2 regions of the Janthinobacterium sp. SUN211 genome follow, and region 1 is predicted to be linked to the other one. Evidence: predicted binding sites of a transcription regulator. Region 1 holds the regulator's gene; the other holds the start of a gene.
What was found. Region 1 encodes NrdR, which represses ribonucleotide reductase genes. Its sites were predicted from a motif close to CACNANATNTNGTG; they were not measured.

Region 1 (12,123 bases):
AGGCGTTTTCACCAGGTAGCCAGCGTGGTTTTGCACAACTGGGGTGTCCGCTTCGCGCACGACGTATTTGTCGAAGTCGAAGTAGATGCTGCGGTTAGCCAGCACGCCTTTTGGATCGTCCAGTGGATCGACCGATGCGGTCGTTACTGGCTGAACTTGACGGGTGTCAACTGGAGCGACGACTTTTTCAGGAGCGCGCTCAACCACTGGGGTCTCTGCTACTTTGACTGGGGTGCTGCAGGCGGACAGCAGGGCTGCGGTAGCGGCGATGAAAGCCAAACTTTTAAAGTTACTCATTTTTATTCTCCGGGTCATGGTTAAAGGTGAAACTGTACAGCATTTACTTCATAAAAGGACCCCAGGTGGGCTCCTTGATATTGCCAGCTTGCGTAGTCAAACGCTGTTTGACGCGGCCATCCACCGATACCACTGCCAGCGACTTGCGTCGTCCGGATTCGGTCGCGTACATGATATATTTCCCGTTGGGCGAAAAGCTCGGTGATTCGTCGTTGGCGGTGTCCGACAGGCGCAGTTCCTGGCCACTAGCCAGGTCGAGCGCGTAGAGCTGGAAATTGCCGTCGCGACGGGAAATATAAGCGAGTGTCTTCCCGTCGGACGAAATCCGCGGGCTGATGTTGTAGGAGCCGCCAAACGTCACGCGCTTGGCTTCGCCACCGCTGGTCGACATGCGGTAGATTTGTGGTCCGCCGCTGCGATCGCTGGTGAAATAAATGCTTTGGCCATCGGCCGAGAATTGGGGTTCCGTATCGATGCCGCTGCTGGTGCTGACGCGGCGCAAGCCGCTGCCGTCGGCATTGACGGTGTAGACCTGGGTATGGCCGTCGCGCGACAGGGCCACGGCCAGGCGCGAGCCGTCCGGGCTCCAGCTCGGCGCCGAGTTGCTGCCTTTTTCATTCGACACGATGGTGCGCTGGCGCGTCACCAGGTTTTGCACGTAGACGATGGGCTTTTTCTTTTCAAACGATACATACGCGACCTTGGTGCCGTCCGGCGACCACGACGGCGAAATGATAGGCTCGTTCGAGCGCAGGGCGACCTGGATGCCTTCGCCATCGGCGTCGGCCACTTCCAGGCGGTATTCGCGGCCCGATTGCGTGACGTAGGCGATGCGCGTGGCGAACGCGCCTTTGACGCCCGTCAACTTTTCATAGATATCGTCGGCGATCTTGTGCGCCAGCAAGCGGTTGAACTGCGGCGCGGCCGCATTGTTCATGCTGGAGATCTGGGCGCCCTTGATGGTGTCGAACAGCTTGTAGCGCACGTCCAGGCGGCCATCGGCCATGCTTTGCACGGTGCCGGCGGCCAGCGCGTCGGCGCCGCGCGATTTCCACTGCTCGTAGCTGACGGGCGCCGTTTCCGACACGGGCGCATCGGCGTCGATCAGCTTGAACACGCCGCTGCGCGCCAGGTCGGCCTTGATAATGCCCGACAGCGACTGCGGCGCCGCCGATTCATTGACGAAGCTGGCGACAGCCACCGGGATCTGGTTGCTGCCGATCCCCGTAATCTCCACGCGCAGCTGCGCCTGGGCGCCGGCGGCTCCCAGCATCAGGCCGGCGCAGAGCACGACATAGCTCATTTTTTTCATGGTCATCATTTAGGCAAATCCTTCATCTCGAATATGAGTTCAATCTCGCGTTCCACGGTGCCGTCTTTTTTCTTCGGCAGTGGCGACGATTTATTAATGGCGTTTTCCACCGAGCTGTCATACGCCGGCAGGCCGCTACTTTTAATCTTTCGGACCGAAATAATTTCCCCAGTTGGCAGTTGCTCGATCTTGAACACGGCGCGCGGGTTGCCCGGCACGTCCGTGCTACCGCTGTACGCGATATTGCTCTTGATCTTGCTCGTCAGGGCAGCGACATAGCCGCTGTCCTTGCGTGGCGCGGTCGCTTTCGCGGCCGTACCTGTTGTGCCTGCACCTGCAGCGCCCGTGATGCGGCGCATTTCCGCCTCACGCGCCTTGTCGGCGGCTTTTTTCTCTTCCGCCGCTTTTTTCGCCTTGGCCGCTTTTTCGGCCGCCGCTTTTTTATCGGACAGTTCTTTCTCGGCTTTTTCTTCCGCCGCTTTTTCTTTCTCTTTGGCTTGCTTGGCTTTCTCCAGCTTGTCGGCCTTTTCTTTTTCCAGCTTTTCAGCCTTGTCTTTTTCTTTCTGCTTCTGTTTTTCCAGTTCGCGCTTTTCTTCCTCGCGTTCCTTCAATTCCTGCTTGCGGCGTTCTTCCGCTGCCGCTTTCTCTTCTTTCAGCTTGGCCTTCTTGCGTTCGAGGGCGATTTCCGCCTCGCGCAGGTCGACCTTCGGCTCGGGCGCGGCCACGGGCGGCGGTGGCGGCGGGGCCGGCTGTTCCACTTGCGGTTCCGGCGGCGGCGCCGGTGTCGGCTCCGGTTCCGTCGCCACTTCGGGCGGCGGCGCGGCCGTCTGCACTTTCAGGTCCCACACTTCCGCTTCGACGGCGACAGGTTCCGTATTTTGCCAGTGTACGCCCACCCACAGGAAAAACAGCAGGCCAAGGTGCATCGCCAGCGCCAGGCCCAGCGAGGGCCAGCGGCTGCGTTCGCGCGGCACGCTGTAGGGCTTGCCGAGTACATGGTCGATTTGTTTGGTCTGCAAAGTCTAGTCTATCTAAAAACGGTCAAGTCTGGAAACAGGGTGCTGCGCTTACTTGGTGGCCAGGCCGACGCGGGTAATGCCCATCTTTTTCGCTTCCGAAATGAGCTGGATCACATCGTCGTACTTGCTTTCCTTGTCGCCCGCGATCATCACGGGATAGTCGGGATTGCTTTCGTGCAAACCGCGCAGCTTGCGCAGCAGGGCGTCGCGGTTCGGTTCCGTTTCCGGCGACAGCTGTTCCTTGCCGATGACGCCGATCGACAGCGAACCATTCGGTTTCAGCACGATCTGAATATAGTCATCGGGCGGTTTCGCCGACTTTTCCGCGTTGGGCAAGTTCACCACGCTGGGATTGTTCGACGACGGCATCACCATGAAAATGATCAGCAGCACCAGCATCACGTCGATATACGGCACGACGTTGATCTCGGACTTGAACTTGCGGCCACGGCCACCGCGCATGCCGCCACTATTAAAGGAGGAACCCATGAAACTTGCTCCCTCTTAGCGCGACTGGCGCTGCAGGATGTTGGAGAATTCCTCGACGAAGCTCTCGAAGCGGATCGCCAGGCGGTCGATGTCATGCGAAAAACGGTTGTAGGCGACGACGGCGGGAATGGCTGCGAACAGGCCGATGGCGGTGGCGATCAGCGCTTCGGCAATGCCGGGCGCGACGGCGGCCAGGGTGGCTTGCTGCACGTTGGCCAGGCCGCGGAAGGCGTTCATGATGCCCCAGACGGTACCGAGCAGGCCGATGTACGGCGAGACGGAGCCGACGGAAGCGAGGAAGGCCAGGTGCGATTCGAGCACGTCCATTTCGCGCTGGAAAGCGGCGCGCATGGCGCGGCGTGCGCCGTCGAGCACGGCGCCGACGTCCAGCGCTTCACGCGAACCGTAGGAAGCCTTGCCCTTGATGAATTCGCCCATGCCGGCGTCGAAGATGCGGGCCAGCGCGCCGCTCTGGTCGCGGTTGCCGCTGGCGTTCTGGTGCAGCGCATGCAGGTTGCCGCCGGCCCAGAAGCTGCGTTCGAATTCGATGGTTTGCTTGCGCGCCTGGCGCACGGCAAACATCTTGCGGAAAATGTAGGTCCAGCTGGTCAGGGAAATCAGCAGCAGCAGGGCCATGATCAGTTGCACGATCAAATGGGCATTGGAGATGAGCGCGAGGAAAGAAAGATCTTGTGTAACGTTCATTGGCTGGCAGTCTGTTGGGTGAATTGTCCGGAGGTGGCGGGTAGGGCTCAGGCGGCGCGCATGCGGGCCGCGACTGCATCAGGCACGGCGCGCGGGCGCAGTGCCGAATCGACGCAGCCGATCTTGACGCGGGCCGTGTTGAGCAGGCGGTCGCCGCACCAGGCTTGTTGCAGGAAAACGATGGAGGCACGCCCCATTTTTTCTATGCTTAAGGTTAATCTTACCGTGTCATCGAGCCTGGCTGGCGCATGATAGTCGGCGTTGACGCTTTTGACAACGAACATCGCGTCATGCTGTTCCAGCAATGCCTGCTGGCCCACGTCGATGGCACGCAGCCATTCGGTGCGCGCGCGCTCGAAGAATTTCAGGTAGTTAGCGTAATAGACGATGCCGCCGGCGTCGGTGTCTTCATAGTAGACACGTACGTTCCAGGTAAAGACTGAAGGCATGTTTATTGCGCCAGTAGTGAGATTGAGCAACATTTTACGCGATTTTTCTTCTTGTGACTGTGGGCGCTTGCTGGAAAGCCATGCAAAAGCTGCATATAAGTTGCACCGCAGCATTGTAAATCCGGCGTGTGCAATGGCAAGCTTCGTAACATACGCTTACATGCCATGGCCAGGTTTAAGCCCAGCTTAAAAGCGGCGGCCATCCCCGGGGCGGCCTGTGGCCGCGCCCGGGCTGCGATAGCGCGCGGCGATTATAGCCGCACGGTTGCATTCCTTGCTCAATTTGGGTACTTAACTTACAATTTGACTTCCATTACGTCTCACGTGACTGGCGAAAAGTCGGGCGATCTCCATGAATGGCGGTCGGCAAACCGGCGAAAGGTGGGCACCCACCGGGAAACGTGAGATTTTTCATCAGCCGTTCGCCTGGGTAGCCACTATGGAAAAGCACGAAGAGGCTGCCTGTCCAATGTTGTTATTCACTTAACGCCGGCTCCCCTCATTCGATCCAACCTGCCAGTACAAGCACCCTCATACTTGGAGTTTTTACATGTTTGCAAAAGATCACAACCTCGCCAACGTCGATCCTGAATTGTTCGCCGTCATTCAAAAAGAGAACACGCGCCAGCACGACCACATCGAACTGATCGCGTCGGAAAACTACACGTCGCCAGCCGTAATGGAAGCGCAAGGCTCGCAGCTGACGAACAAGTACGCCGAAGGCTATCCAGGCAAGCGCTACTACGGCGGCTGCGAATACGTCGACGTGGCCGAGCAACTGGCCATCGACCGCGTGAAACAGCTGTTTGGCGCCGAATGCGCAAACGTGCAGCCGAATTCCGGCTCGCAGGCGAACCAGGGCGTGTTCTTCGCCATGTTGAAACCAGGCGACCTGATCATGGGTATGTCGCTGGCCGAAGGCGGTCACCTGACCCACGGCATGCCGCTGAACATGTCCGGCAAATGGTTTGACGTCGTTTCCTACGGCTTGACGGCGGAAGAAGACATCGACTACGAGGCAATGGAACGCCTGGCCCGCGAACGCAAGCCAAAGCTGATCATCGCCGGCGCGTCGGCATTCTCGAAAAAGATCGACTTCGAACGCTTCAGCAAGATCGCCAAGGAAGTGGGCGCCTACTTCATGGTCGACATGGCCCACTACGCCGGCTTGATCGCCGCCGGCCTGTACCCGAACCCGGTGCCGTTCGCCGACTTCGTCACCTCGACCACGCACAAATCGTTGCGCGGCCCGCGCGGCGGCATCATCCTGATGAAGGCCGAACACGAAAAAGCCATCAACTCGGCCATCTTCCCTGGTATCCAGGGCGGCCCGCTGATGCACGTGATCGCCGGCAAGGCCGTCGCCTTCAAGGAAGCGCTGAGCCCTGAATTCGTCGAATACCAGAAGCAAGTGATCAAGAACGCCGACGTGCTGGCGAAAACCCTGATCAAGCGCGGCCTGCGCATCGTGTCCGGCGGCACCGAATCGCACGTCATGCTGGTCGACCTGCGCGCCAAGAACCTGACGGGCAAGGAAGCCGAAGCCATCCTCGGTTCCGCGCACATCACCTGCAACAAGAACGGCATCCCGAACGACCCGCAAAAACCGTTCGTCACCTCGGGCATCCGCCTGGGCAGCCCGGCGATGACGACGCGCGGTTTCAAGGAAGCGCAAGCGGAAGAGGTGGGCAACCTGATCGCCGACGTGCTGGACAATCCGCATGACGCCGCCACCATCGAGCGCGTGAAAGCGGCCGTGAAAGTGCTGGCCGACGCGCACCCAGTGTACGCAGCATAATTATTTGTCCAGAATGTGTCATACGGAGTAAGATTCTGTATGACACATTCCAGTCGTGCCCAAGGGCGCCCGGAGTGATTCGGGCGCCCTTTGTACAAGGGCGGCGATTTCCCGTAATTATTACTATAAAGTTGTAGCCAGCCCATGAAATGTCCATTTTGCCAGCACGGCGACACCCAGGTTCTCGATACGCGCGTATCGGAGGAAGGGGATGCCATTCGGCGCCGCCGCCGCTGCGGCAAATGCGACAAGCGTTTTACCACGTACGAACGCATTGAACTTATCATGCCGGCCGTCGTCAAAAAGAATGGCAGCCGGACGGAGTTCGCTGCGGATAAGTTGCGCGGCAGTTTGATGCTGGCCTTGCGTAAGCGTCCCGTCGCGGCCGCCTCTGTGGATACGGCCATCGCGTCCATCCAAGAGAAGCTGCTTACCAGCGGCTTGCGTGAAGTCGAATCCGGCTATATCGGCGAACTCGTCATGCAGGAACTCAAGCGCCTGGACAAGATCGCCTACATCCGCTTTGCCTCCGTCTACAAGAATTTCGAAGACCTGGCCGAGTTCCAGGACGCGATCGCCGAAGTGGGCCAGGCGCGCAAGCCCTGACGCTCACCCGGACATTCACTTTGCCGGCAGCGGGGCCGCTCCTGCGCCCCGTGTTCACCATGCCGGCGCTTGCCTGGCAAGCGGTCTGATCAATCCCAACGCCGTTCTTCTCGACTTATCATCGTCCTGTTTGCGCTAGCGCAGACGCGGGTTTTTGCGCGCGCCTATCTTGTAGCTGGGCCGCCTGTTCCTGCGGCTCTTTCTGCGGAAGGGAGTAGCGTATGCGCAAGGGCGGTCGCACTATGTTTCCTGCGGGTGGCAGCAGCCTTGTCGAAGTGCTGGTGTCGCTGCTGCTGTTGGCGCTGGGCCTGCTGGGCGCCAGCATCCTGCAATTGAACGCCGTGCGCGCGCGCCACGAGTCGGCGCTGTTGTCGGCGGGCGTGCAACTGGCCGCCGGCATGGCCGAGCGCATGCGCGCGAACAACGTGCTCATGAATGGCCCCGATGCGGGCAATCCCTACCTGAACGTGGCATATGCGGCGGCGGACGGCGCCGAAGCTGGCGGCGGCGCGCCGGACTGTCTTGGCGCTGCCGCCTGCAGCGCGGCCGAGCTGGCGCAATTCGACATCGCCGAATGGAAGCAAGGGCTGCACGCGGCCTTGCCCGGCGCGCGCCTGCGCATCTGCCGCGACCTTGCCGCGTGGGATGCCGCCGCCCAGGGCTTGCAGTGGGCGTGCAGCGGCGGCAAGGGGGCGCCCATCGTCATCAAGCTGGGCTGGCGCGGCCGCCTGCCCGATGGCTCGCCCGCCGTGAATGCGGCAGGCGAGTCGCTGCCCAGGCTGGCATTCCAGCTGGGCGGGGGCGGCGCATGAACGGCGGGCATCGTGGCATGAGCCTGATCGAATTGCTGGTGGCCCTGTCGCTCGGTGCGCTGTTGATGCTGGCCGCCAGTAGCGTGCTGCTGGCGGCCAGCGGCAGCTATGGCGACCAGTCCGCCAGCGCGCGCCTGGATGACAACGCCCGCTATGCGCTCGATGCCATCGCCCGCGCCGTGCGCCAGACGGCGTATGTGAATTGGGATAGCAGCGCCGCGCCCGTCGCCCATGCCGATTACGACAGCGCGAATATCGCCGGTCTCGACGCGCACAGCCTGGGCAAGAACAGCGACGGCATCAGCGGCGCGCTGCCCGGCGCCCTGCATGGCAGCGACGTGCTGGCCCTGCGCTATTACGGCGCCGGCAAGGAAGAGGGCGGTGACGGTTCCGTCCTCAATTGCGCCGGCTTCGGCGTGGGCGCGGCGCAAACGGAGGCGCAGCGGGGTTGGAGCGTTTTCTACGTGGCGCAGGGCGCCGATGGCGAAGGCGAGCTGCGCTGCAAATACCGCGGCACGAACGGCTGGGGCGCGGACGCCGTCATCCGTGGCGTCGATGCTTTCCAGGTGCTGTATGGCCTCGACACGGATACGCCGCCTGACGGCGTGGCGAACCGCTATGTCAACGCCAGCGCGCTCGACGCCTACGATGCGGCGCTGCTGCTGGAGGGGGCGGACGCGGCCGCGCGCCAGCGCGATTTTCAACGGCGCACGCACTGGAAACGCGTGGCCAGCGTGCGCGTGGCGCTGTTGCTGCATGGCGAGGCGGGACCGGCCGACAAGATGGCGGAACTGGGGCCGGCGCAGTTCGACCTGTTCGGCAAGGCGTATGCCGAGGCGCATGGCGCCGGCGACACGGGCGTGCGCATCGCGCGCGCGTCCTTGCCTGCCGCGACGCGTTCGCGGCTGCGGCAACTGGTGCAGACGAGCATCATGCTGCGCAACGGGCCGGCCTAGGCGGGCGGCGCGATGGCTGGCGCGGGCGTCCGCTGTCGCGTGCCTTGGCGCCCACCTTGTGCGCGATGCGGCGGCGCCACCCTCGTGTATGTGCTGTGCCTGCTGGTGATCATCTTGTTGCTGGGCATATCGGCGGCGCAGATGGCCTTGCAGGGAGAAAAGGCGGCGCGCGGCGAGCGCGACCGGCAGATCGCGTTTCAGGCGGCGGAGGAGGCACTGGTGGATGCGCAGAACGATATCGAAGGCTTGCCCGGCGCGCCGGGACGCAGCAGCCTCTTCGCGCCAGGCAGTGCGGCCGGGTTCGCGGACGGCTGCGGCGAGGGCGGCGCACTGGGCCTGTGCCTGCCCGCGGCCCCGGAGGCGCCGGCGCTCTGGTTGAGTACGGACCTCGATGGCGCCGAAGGCAGCAGCCGCACCGTGCCGTATGGCCAGTTTACGGGCGCCGTCATGCAGACGGGGCAGGGCTTCCTGCCGTCGCGCCGGCCCCGCTACCTGATCGAACTGCTGCCATTTCACCCGCCCGGCGCGCAGGCCACGGCAGCGGCCGGCGGTCTGGCCACGGAAAGCTATGTGTACCGCATCACGGCCATCGGTTTTGGCGCGCAGGAAAGCACGCAAGTCGTGCTGCAAAGCTATTACCGCAAGCAGGCGGCGGGAGCGGGGCCATGAGGGCGTCGTGGTTCATCTTGCCGCCCACTTTGCCGTCCACTTTGTGGCATGCTTTGCGGTCTGCCCGGCGGCATGCCGGCTGCGTCTGGCTGATGCTGTTGGCCTGTCTGGCTAGCCTCTGTTGCGGCGGCGCCCTTGCCGCCGCCGTCCCGCCGGTGACGCTGGCACGGGCCGACGCGGGCTTGCACGGCGCCAGGGTGCCGCCGAATCTGTTGCTCAACCTGTCCTTCACGCATGCGGCAGCCGCTGCCGCGCATGGCGGCGACTATGCGCCGCAGCGCGAGTACGTAGGGTATTTTCATGCGCGCATGTGCTACAGCTATCCGTATCGCAGCAAGGATGGCGTCATGCTGCCGGACTTGCGCGTAGCGACCGCTTACTTCTCCGTGCTGAAACCGGCCGATGCGCTGCACGGTTGCGGCGGCGACAGTTTCAGCGGCAACTTTCTCAACTGGGCCAGCACCAGCATGCTCGACCTCGTCCGCTACGCGCTGACGGGTGGCGACCGCGTCATCGACGAAGTGCGCAAGACGGTGCTGCAGCGCGCCTACCTGCCCGACGCCGACAGCCCCATCGACTTTTTTGCCCACCCCGTCTTTTTCCCGCGCAAGGTACTGCAGGCTGGCGTGGCGGCGGCGACGCCATTTGCGCTGGCGCAACTGGCCATCGTTTCCTGCCGCAACCGCCTGCTGTTCGGCGACGCCAGCCTTGGCCAGTCTGCGGGCGGCACTTGCGATGCGCCTGGCCTTGCTGCCACGCACGGGGTGTTCCTCGCGCGCGTGCGCGTGTGCGATGCTAATGAGGGGCCGCTGCGCGACGACTTGTGTCTGGCGTATGGCAAGAACTACAAGCCGGTGGGCGCCGTGCAGCGCCATGGTGGCAGGGTGCGCGTGGGCGTGTTTGGTCATTTGAACGGCATGCCCGCCAGCGCTGGCCCCATGTATGGCGGCGTGCTGCGCGCGCCGCTGGCCCATGTGGGCAGGCAGCGCTGGACGGCGCCCGACTATTTGCCGCAAGACAATGCCGGCGCCGAGTGGCATCCTGCCACCGGCGTGTGTGTGGCCGAAGCTGCGACCCAGGGCGCGGGCCTTGGCGGCGGGGTGACCGCTTACATCAATGGCCTGGGCCGCGGCAATCCGGGGCATCCTGGCGCGTACGCCAGGGCGGCGCCGCTGGCCGAATTGCTGTACGAATCGCTGCGCTACCTGCAGGGACGACAAGCGAGCGCCCCGGTGCCGCCTGTGACGGCCCCGCCTGCTATCGACGACGGCTTGCCGGTCGTGACCCAATGGAGCGACCCGCAAACGGCCAGTTGCCAGCGGCACATCGTCGTCAGCCTCGGCGATGCGGGCATGGCGGGCGACCGTTACGTGCCCGGCAATGTCCCGGTCACTCCCGCCGCATCCGGCGACCGCGCCCGCGCGCCGGACGGTTTTGCGCCGCCGCCGTTCGATGCGATGGCCTGGACGCATGCGGTGGGCAGCCTGGAAAGCGGTGGCACGCCCGGCAATCCCGCGCCACGGCCGGAGCTGGCGGCGCTGGAATTGCTGGCCGACGGGGCGGGCGGCGCCAGCTACCATGCGGCGGGCCTGGCCTACTGGTCGCACGTGCAGGCTCTGCGTCCCGGCGGCAAGAACGACGGCGGTGCAAAGGTCGAGCACTATGCGGGCGACTTGCGCCAGGGCGACCCGGCCGGCGAATCTGCTGCCACCCCCTTGCTGCTGGCGTCCAAATATGGCGGTTTTCTCGATGCGAATGGCGATGCCAACCCCTTCAAGAGCGCGACGGGCGGCGCGCTGGATGAATGGAGCCTCGATGGCCGCTGGCCTGGTCATTACTTGCCCGGCAGCGATCCTGCCGCCCTGATCGCGGGACTGCGCGCAGCCTTCGCAGCAGCCGATAAGGGCACCTTGCCGGCGGCGCTCGCAGGACCGGCCCTGATGGCGCTGGCCAGCGGCACGGAAGAGGCATACTGGTTCCAGACGCAGCTGCGCCTGGCCGATGGCGGCATGACCTTGTCTCGCACCGCGTTTGCCGTGGGGGCCGATGGCGCATTGCTTCCCGGCAAGCCATGGTGGACTGCCGGCGGACAGGATAAGCCCGTGCCGGATGGCGCGCCCGCGTCCTTGCGTCCCGTCTACACGCTCGACGCCCAGGGCAGCCTGATGCCGCTGGCCTGGAACCGCCTCGACGCAGTGCAGCGCGGCGCATTCGACAGTGGCGATGGCCGGGGCGAGGCGCGCCTGGCGTACCTGCTGGGCCAGCGCACGCACGAGGTGGGCCAGCCAGGCGGCTTCCTGCGGCGCAGGCCAGGCAGCTTGGGCGCGGCGCCATACGGCAATCTGCTGTACGTGGGCGCGCCCGGGCTGGGCATGCCGGGCGCCGGCTATGGCTTGCACCGCCAGGCGCTGCTGCAGCGGCGCAAAATGCTGTACCTGGGCGCCAGCGATGGCTTGCTGCATGCCTTCGATGCGCGCACGGGCAGCGAATTGTTTGCCTATCTGCCGCAAGCGCTGCTGCACCTTGCGCCAGCCGCTGCGAGCACTCACTACAGCTCCGGTCCGCTGCTCGACGGCGCGGCGGCCACGGCGGAAGTGCTGGCGCTGGGACATTGGAAGACGGTGCTGGTGTCGGGCATGGGCGGCGGGGCGCAGGGCGTGTTTGCGCTCGATATCACCGACCCGGCCCGCTTCGCGCAAGACGGGGCGCTGTGGGAATTTACGGACCGCGACGACAGGCTGATGGGCAATGTGCGCGCGCCGCCCGCCTTCGCCCGCATCAATATGGGTGGCAAGGAGGGCGCGCCGGCCTACCGCGACTTTGCCATCGTCGCCAGCGGCTACAACAACCATGTGAACGATGGCAAGGACACGACGGCGCCCGCGTCGGCCGCCGCCATCTTCCTGCTGGCGCTGGACAAGGCGCCCGGCATGCCATGGGTGTTGGGAAGTAATTACTTCCGCCTCAAGGTGCCCGTGGCCAGCGGCGGCGGCCACGACGCTGATGCGGGC
Region 2 (6,093 bases), on a different contig from region 1:
GCGCATGTTCGAATTGCGCGCCTTGTCGACGGCGTAGTAATTGATGTCGATGACGTTGTCGAGCATGCGCATGGCGGTGCGCACGGTCTTGGCCAGCTTGACGTGATCGAGCTTGCCTTCCTTCATGTGCGCCGGCATGTTCACGGAACCAAGGTTGCAGACGGCGATTTCATCGCTGCTGGTGTTCAGGGTGATTTCCGTGCACAGGTTCGAGCTGTGGACGACGCCAACGTGCGACTGCGGGCTGCGGATGTTGCAAGGGTCCTTGAACGTGATCCATGGGTGGCCCGTTTCAAACAGCATCGACAGCATCTTGCGCCACAGGTCCAGCGCGGCGATCTTCTTGAAGACGCGGATTTCGCCAGCGGCGGCCTTGGCTTCATAGCCCACGTAAGCCTGTTCAAAAGCCTTGCCGACCTTGTCGTGCAGATCTGGCGTGTCCGACGGCGAGAACAGGGTCCATTCGCCTTTTTCCATGACGCGCTTCATGAACATGTCGGGAATCCAGTTCGCCGTGTTCATGTCGTGCGTGCGGCGGCGGTCGTCGCCCGTGTTCTTGCGCAGGTCGAGGAATTCCTCGATATCCATGTGCCAGGTTTCCAGGTAGGCGCAGACGGCGCCCTTGCGCTTGCCGCCCTGGTTGACTGCCACGGCCGTGTCATTCACCACTTTCAGGAACGGCACCACGCCTTGCGACTTGCCGTTGGTGCCCTTGATGTGGGCGCCCAGGGCGCGCACTGGCGTCCAGTCGTTACCCAGGCCGCCGGCGAACTTGGCCAGCAGCGCGTTGTCCTTGATGGCGTCGTAGATGCCTTCCAGGTCATCCGAGACGGTGCTCAGGTAGCACGACGACAGCTGCGAGCGCAGGGTGCCCGAGTTGAACAGGGTCGGGGTCGAGCTCATGAAGTCGAACGAGGACAGCAGGCTGTAGAACTCGATGGCGCGCGCTTCGCGGTCCGCCTCGTTCAGCGCCAGGCCCATGGCCACGCGCATGTAGAACGCCTGCGGCATTTCGATGCGCACGTCCTGGATGTGCAGGAAGTAGCGGTCATACAGGGTTTGCAGGCCGATGTAGCCGAATTGCAAGTCGCGATCGGCCACGATAGCTTTGGCCAGGCGTTCCAGGTCGAAGCTGGCGAGTACCGGGTTCAGCAGCTCGGCGGCGATGCCCTTGGCGATGTATTGCGGGAAATACGTCAGGTATTCGGCGGCAGCGGCCGCTTGTGGCACTTCCTTGCCGAACACTTCCTTGCGCACCGTGTGCAGCAGGATGCGGGCCGTGACCTGGCTGTAGGCCGGGTCTTTTTCCATCAGCGCGCGCGCTGCCAGGATGGCCGACTTGTGCAGTTCTTCCACCGGCACGCCGTCATACAGGTTTTTCACCGTTTCAGCCAGGATGGCGTCGGCATCGACGTGCTTTTCCAGGCCGGCGCAGGCGGCATTGATCAGGTCGCGTACTTCCTGCATGTCCAGCAGGCGGCGCACGCCGTTGTCGGTCACGTTCAGTTGTGGTGCGGAAACTTGCGCGGACGCGCCTTGCGCTTCCTTCTGCAGGCGGCGCTCTTCCATGTGTTTGGCGCGGTACAGCACGTAGGCACGCGCCACGTCGTGCTCGCCCGAACGCATCAGCGACAGTTCCACCTGGTCTTGCACGTCTTCGATATGGAAGGTGCCGCCGCCCGGGTGGCGGCGCACCAGCGCAGCGACCACGCCGTCGGTCAATTGTTCCACCAGTTCGCGGATGCGTGCCGAGGCTGCGCCCTGGCCGCCGTTAACGGCCAAAAACGCCTTGGTCATGGCGATGGCGATCTTCGAAGGCTCAAATGCCACCACCGCGCCGTTGCGGCGGATGATGCGATAGTCGCCCAATGCCGCGCCCGTGCTCGCCACGCTGTTGGCCGCGCCTGGCGCTGGCGATACTGGCGTTGGATGGATGGAAATATCTTGTGGTGATTGCATTGAAGCTCCCGTTGTCAGCTAAAGTCAGCCTGCAGTTTTGCTGCCGCGTGTGTTGTTGAATAGAACGCCCGATGGTCAGGGTTTCTTCAGGTATTTGTTGCTAAATAGTAAATTAATAGTGCATAAAACAGCTCAGTATCCATCTCGCCACACCGCACTGCCCGGCTGGCGCAAAACACGATCAAGGGTGATAAACCGCCAGTTCCAGTGCTTTATCAGCAATCCGGGTAGCTTTGACAATAATTCTGAAAACGTCTGTGATGGCACTACATATAGTCTTTACATCCAACTTCTGCACTAATTGTAGTACCCATCGAAGGGCGATGCAATAGTTTTCCGGCATCCGTCGGCGTAATTTTTTGTATTTTCATATACGATTTCGGTTGACTTTTCAGGGCATGGCTGGGAAGCCCAATCCCCGCGAAGTAAGCGCTAACGCAGCTTGTCCGTTAAGGGTTTCCAGCCAGCATTCTTGATAAAAATGCCAGTCAAAAAACGGCCCCGGATCCGTCTTCCTGCCCGGCGCGATATGCTCGTGGCCGCGCACCTGGGACAGCCCGTAGCGCGCCACCAGCGCCGCCGTCAGCGCCGCCAGCACATGATATTGCCGCCGCTGGAACGGCACATCGTCCGCGCCTTCCATTTCGATACCGATGGAATAGCCATTGCACTGCGGGCGCCCTTCGAAGGCGGACGCGCCCGCATGCCAGGCACGTTGATCAGCAGAAACATATTGCAACAACGCACCATCGCGCCGCACAAAAAAGTGCGCCGACACCTGCAAGCCACGCAGGTCGGCGAAAGAAGGATCGGCATTATAATCTACCCGGCCCGTAAACAAGTCCGACACATGCGGCCCGCCAAAGCGGCCACCCGGCAAACTGATGTTATGGATCACCAGCAAATCGACTTGCGCACCGTCCGGGCGCGCATCCCAGTACGGCGAGTCATAGCGCAGCGCGCCGTCGCACCAGCCATCTTCATCTATCGTCCATGCGCTCATCAAGTAGGGCTTCCTGTATCGTCAATTTCTGCATGCGGTAACGCAACTGGCGCACGCTCAGGCCCAGCTGGCGCGCCGCCCGTGCGCGGTGGTAGCGCGCCTGCACCAGCGCCAGCATGATCATGTCGCGCTCGGCCTGGCGCAAATACACGTCCAGCGGCAAGACCTTGGCCACGCCATACGCCGCCATGCCGGGCAGACACTGTTGCCGCTCCGACACAGCCGGCATGGCCGACGCCACCCGCAAGGGCACGTTGCCCGCCGCGGAGGGCAAGGCCAGACCGTCAAGCGCGATCACGCCGCCATCGGCAAAGGCCAGCGCCCGTTCCAGTACGTTTTCCAGTTCGCGCACATTGCCGGGAAACGCATATGCGGCCAGGGCCGCCAGCACCGGCGGCGCCAGGCTCACGGACCGGTGCGGCGACAGGCGTGCGAGGATCACCTCACATAATACCTGCAGATCGCCGCGCCGTTCGCGCAGCGGCGGCAGCGCCAGCTCGATCACATTCAGGCGGTAAAACAGGTCCTGGCGAAACGTCCCGGCCGCCACGCCGCGCGTCAGGCCATGCTGGCTGGCGCACAGGATGCGCACGTCGACGGCTTCGTCAGTACTGCCGCCCAGCTTGCGCACGCGGTGCTCTTGCAGCACGCGCAACAGTTTCACCTGCATGGCCAGCGGCAGATCGTCGACTTCGTCGAGCAGCAAGCTGCCGCCGTGGGCCGCCTGGAACAAGCCCTGGCGCTCGTGCAGCGCGCCCGTATAGGCGCCCGGGCGGCAGCCGAAGAATTCCGCTTCCATCAGCGCTTCGGGAATGGCGCCGCAGTTGACGGCGATAAACGGAAAACTGGCGCGCGCGCCCTGCGCATGGATGGCGCGCGCCGCCAGTTCCTTGCCCGTGCCCGATTCGCCGCGGATGGCCACCGGCGCGCCGCAGCGGGCGATGCGGCCGATCTGCGCGCGCAGCGCCTGCATGGGCAGCGAGTTGCCGCTCAGTTGCGGCGCCGGCGGCCTGCCGTCGGCGGTCGGCGGGATGGAACGGGGGCTGGGACGGGACATGGTGAGCGCGCCTTTCTGCAATGGCGGCGACGAACCGCCTGCTGCAGATGCTACGCCGGACGGATGCCGGAGGACGTTACGATACGGATGAGCAACGCACGCGCGCCTGCGGACCGCCCCTTACAACGTGGCGTGCGCGTGGCTGCAGTAGTCGTGGCCCTTGGCCTGCACGTTTTCCGAGGCCGGGTAGTACACGCCGCAATGGGCGCAGCACAGCATCAGTTCGGCATCCGGCAACTCCTGCGGCCGCACCGGCGGCGTAAACGGATTCGGCCGCTGCTGCTGTTGCGCGCGGGCCCGCTGCTGCATGCCACGGATCTTGCTGCGGATAGCGAACAGCACCAGGAACACCAGCGCCAGCCAGAATAAAACACGTGTCATGCGAATCCTCGGTGTAAAACCACTTCCAGTACAAAACGGCTGCCGACATAGGCCAGCAGCAAGGTGGCGAAACCGGCCAGGGTAAAACTCAGGGCCGTCTTGCCGCGCCAGCCGCGGAAGCGGCGGCCTGCCAGCAGCGAGGCAAACAGCAGCCACGACAGCATGGTAAACACGGATTTGTGATCCCAGTTGAGCGCCTTGCCAAACAATTGCTCGGAAAACACAATGCCCGACAGCACGGTTAGGCTGAGCAAAATAAACCCCAGGCCGATCATGCGGAACAGCAACTTTTCCATCGTCAGCAGGGCTGGCAGCTGGTCCAGCGCGCTGCCGATGAAGCCGCGGCTTTCGCTGCGCGTGTGCAAACGCGACTCCTGCAGCGCCATCAGCACGGCGTGAAAGGCGGCAATCGTCAAGGTGCTGTAGGCGAGCACGGCCACGGCAATATGCCAGCCGAAGACGGCCGACTTGCCTTCCATGCTGACCTGGCTGCCGGGGAAGGCCCAGGCCAGGCCAATGGCGAGGACGGCGCTGGGCATGACCATGCGGCGCAGTCCGTCCAGGCTGAAATTGCGGTTTTCTATCCAGTAGGCGCCTACCGAGACCCACAGCGCGGCCGACAGCATGGCGGAAAAACCGAAGCGCAAGGTGCCCGGCGCCATCAGGTCGAACCACAGGGTGGCGGCGTGCGCCAGCCAGGCGACGCCGGTCAGGCCGGCAATGAGCCGGGCACGGGACGAGGGAAGCACCGCACACACCGCATACAACAGGGCGGCGATGAAAAAGAAATAGATCTGCATAGTTTAAGTTTACACCATAGCCGACAAGCGCGATTCAGGCGACAGCCCGGGTGACAGGCACGACGCCGCCATCCAATGCCGCAAGCCTGTCATGATATCGCGCCTGAGGCATGACGGGGTGACGCACCCTCAAGATTTCGGCAATCTTTCCTGCGGCACACTGTCGCCGCGCTGCGGGTATGTTGCCATCCTGATTAGCCAGTCCTATAATTATGTCCACAAAGCAATATTTATCCACCCTGACGCCACCGCCCCTCGCCATGTCTTTTCTAAAATTGTCCTGGACCTGTCTCTTGCTGGCCGCCTGTACTATATTAGGCGGCTGCATGAAAGATGCACCTTCCCAATCCACGTACGAGGAATACTTCCGCACGTCCATCCAAAGCTATGACCTGTACAAACAGTACTTCGACATCGCGACGCTGGAAAAGCTGAATGGCTGGAAAGAGAACGAACAGTACGAAATCAAGGGCTCAGCCGTGCTGCGCGCCAAGGTGGGCTACCTGGAATTGCTGGCCGACGTGGCCGACAGGCTCGAAACAGAGGCGAAGACGGATGGCTCCGTGGGCATGACCATGGGCCTGGGCCTGATGGCGCGCGGCATGGGCGGTGAAAACAAGGTTTTCCGCGAATTCTGGGCGCAGCAGCAGGAAAAGAAGGCGATCCCCGCGCCGCTGCTGGCGCGTCAGGCGGCGATGACGGCCGAACGTTTCGAGAACCTGATGCAATGGTCGGACCAGATCGTGCAAGACAATTACGGCGCCATCATCAGCCGCCAGCTCAAGAAAGGCGACGAGCTGACCCGCATCTACACGCTGAGCTTCCGCCAGACGGAGAAAGGCTGGATGGGTTTTAACGCCCGCTAAGGCCACCCCGCCACAAGCTCCGCACCA

Region 2: the regulator NrdR is predicted to act here: its motif matches at 2,224-2,237, upstream of O3301_RS21365 (ribonucleoside-diphosphate reductase subunit alpha).

The regions. Positions count from the first base shown of each region.
Region 1 covers NZ_JAPWIC010000012.1:78,982-91,104, forward strand. Annotated here, with positions in the region: gene pal (peptidoglycan-associated lipoprotein Pal) at 1-297, opposite strand, end outside; gene tolB (Tol-Pal system beta propeller repeat protein TolB) at 341-1,609, opposite strand; gene tolA (cell envelope integrity protein TolA) at 1,615-2,628, opposite strand; gene O3301_RS28015 (ExbD/TolR family protein) at 2,677-3,117, opposite strand; gene tolQ (protein TolQ) at 3,133-3,822, opposite strand; gene ybgC (tol-pal system-associated acyl-CoA thioesterase) at 3,870-4,271, opposite strand; ZMP/ZTP riboswitch at 4,586-4,710, shown strand; gene glyA (serine hydroxymethyltransferase) at 4,822-6,069, shown strand; gene nrdR (transcriptional regulator NrdR) at 6,214-6,675, shown strand; gene pilV (type IV pilus modification protein PilV) at 6,918-7,487, shown strand; gene O3301_RS28045 (PilW family protein) at 7,484-8,443, shown strand; gene O3301_RS28050 (PilX N-terminal domain-containing pilus assembly protein) at 8,483-9,112, shown strand; gene O3301_RS28055 (PilC/PilY family type IV pilus protein) at 9,268-12,123, shown strand, end outside.
Region 2 covers NZ_JAPWIC010000006.1:336,202-342,294, reverse strand. Annotated here, with positions in the region: gene O3301_RS21365 (ribonucleoside-diphosphate reductase subunit alpha) at 1-1,959, opposite strand, end outside; gene ampD (1,6-anhydro-N-acetylmuramyl-L-alanine amidase AmpD) at 2,351-2,962, opposite strand; gene O3301_RS21355 (sigma-54 dependent transcriptional regulator) at 2,940-4,019, opposite strand; gene O3301_RS21350 (PP0621 family protein) at 4,140-4,400, opposite strand; gene O3301_RS21345 (inner membrane protein YpjD) at 4,397-5,200, opposite strand; gene O3301_RS21340 (hypothetical protein) at 5,527-6,066, shown strand.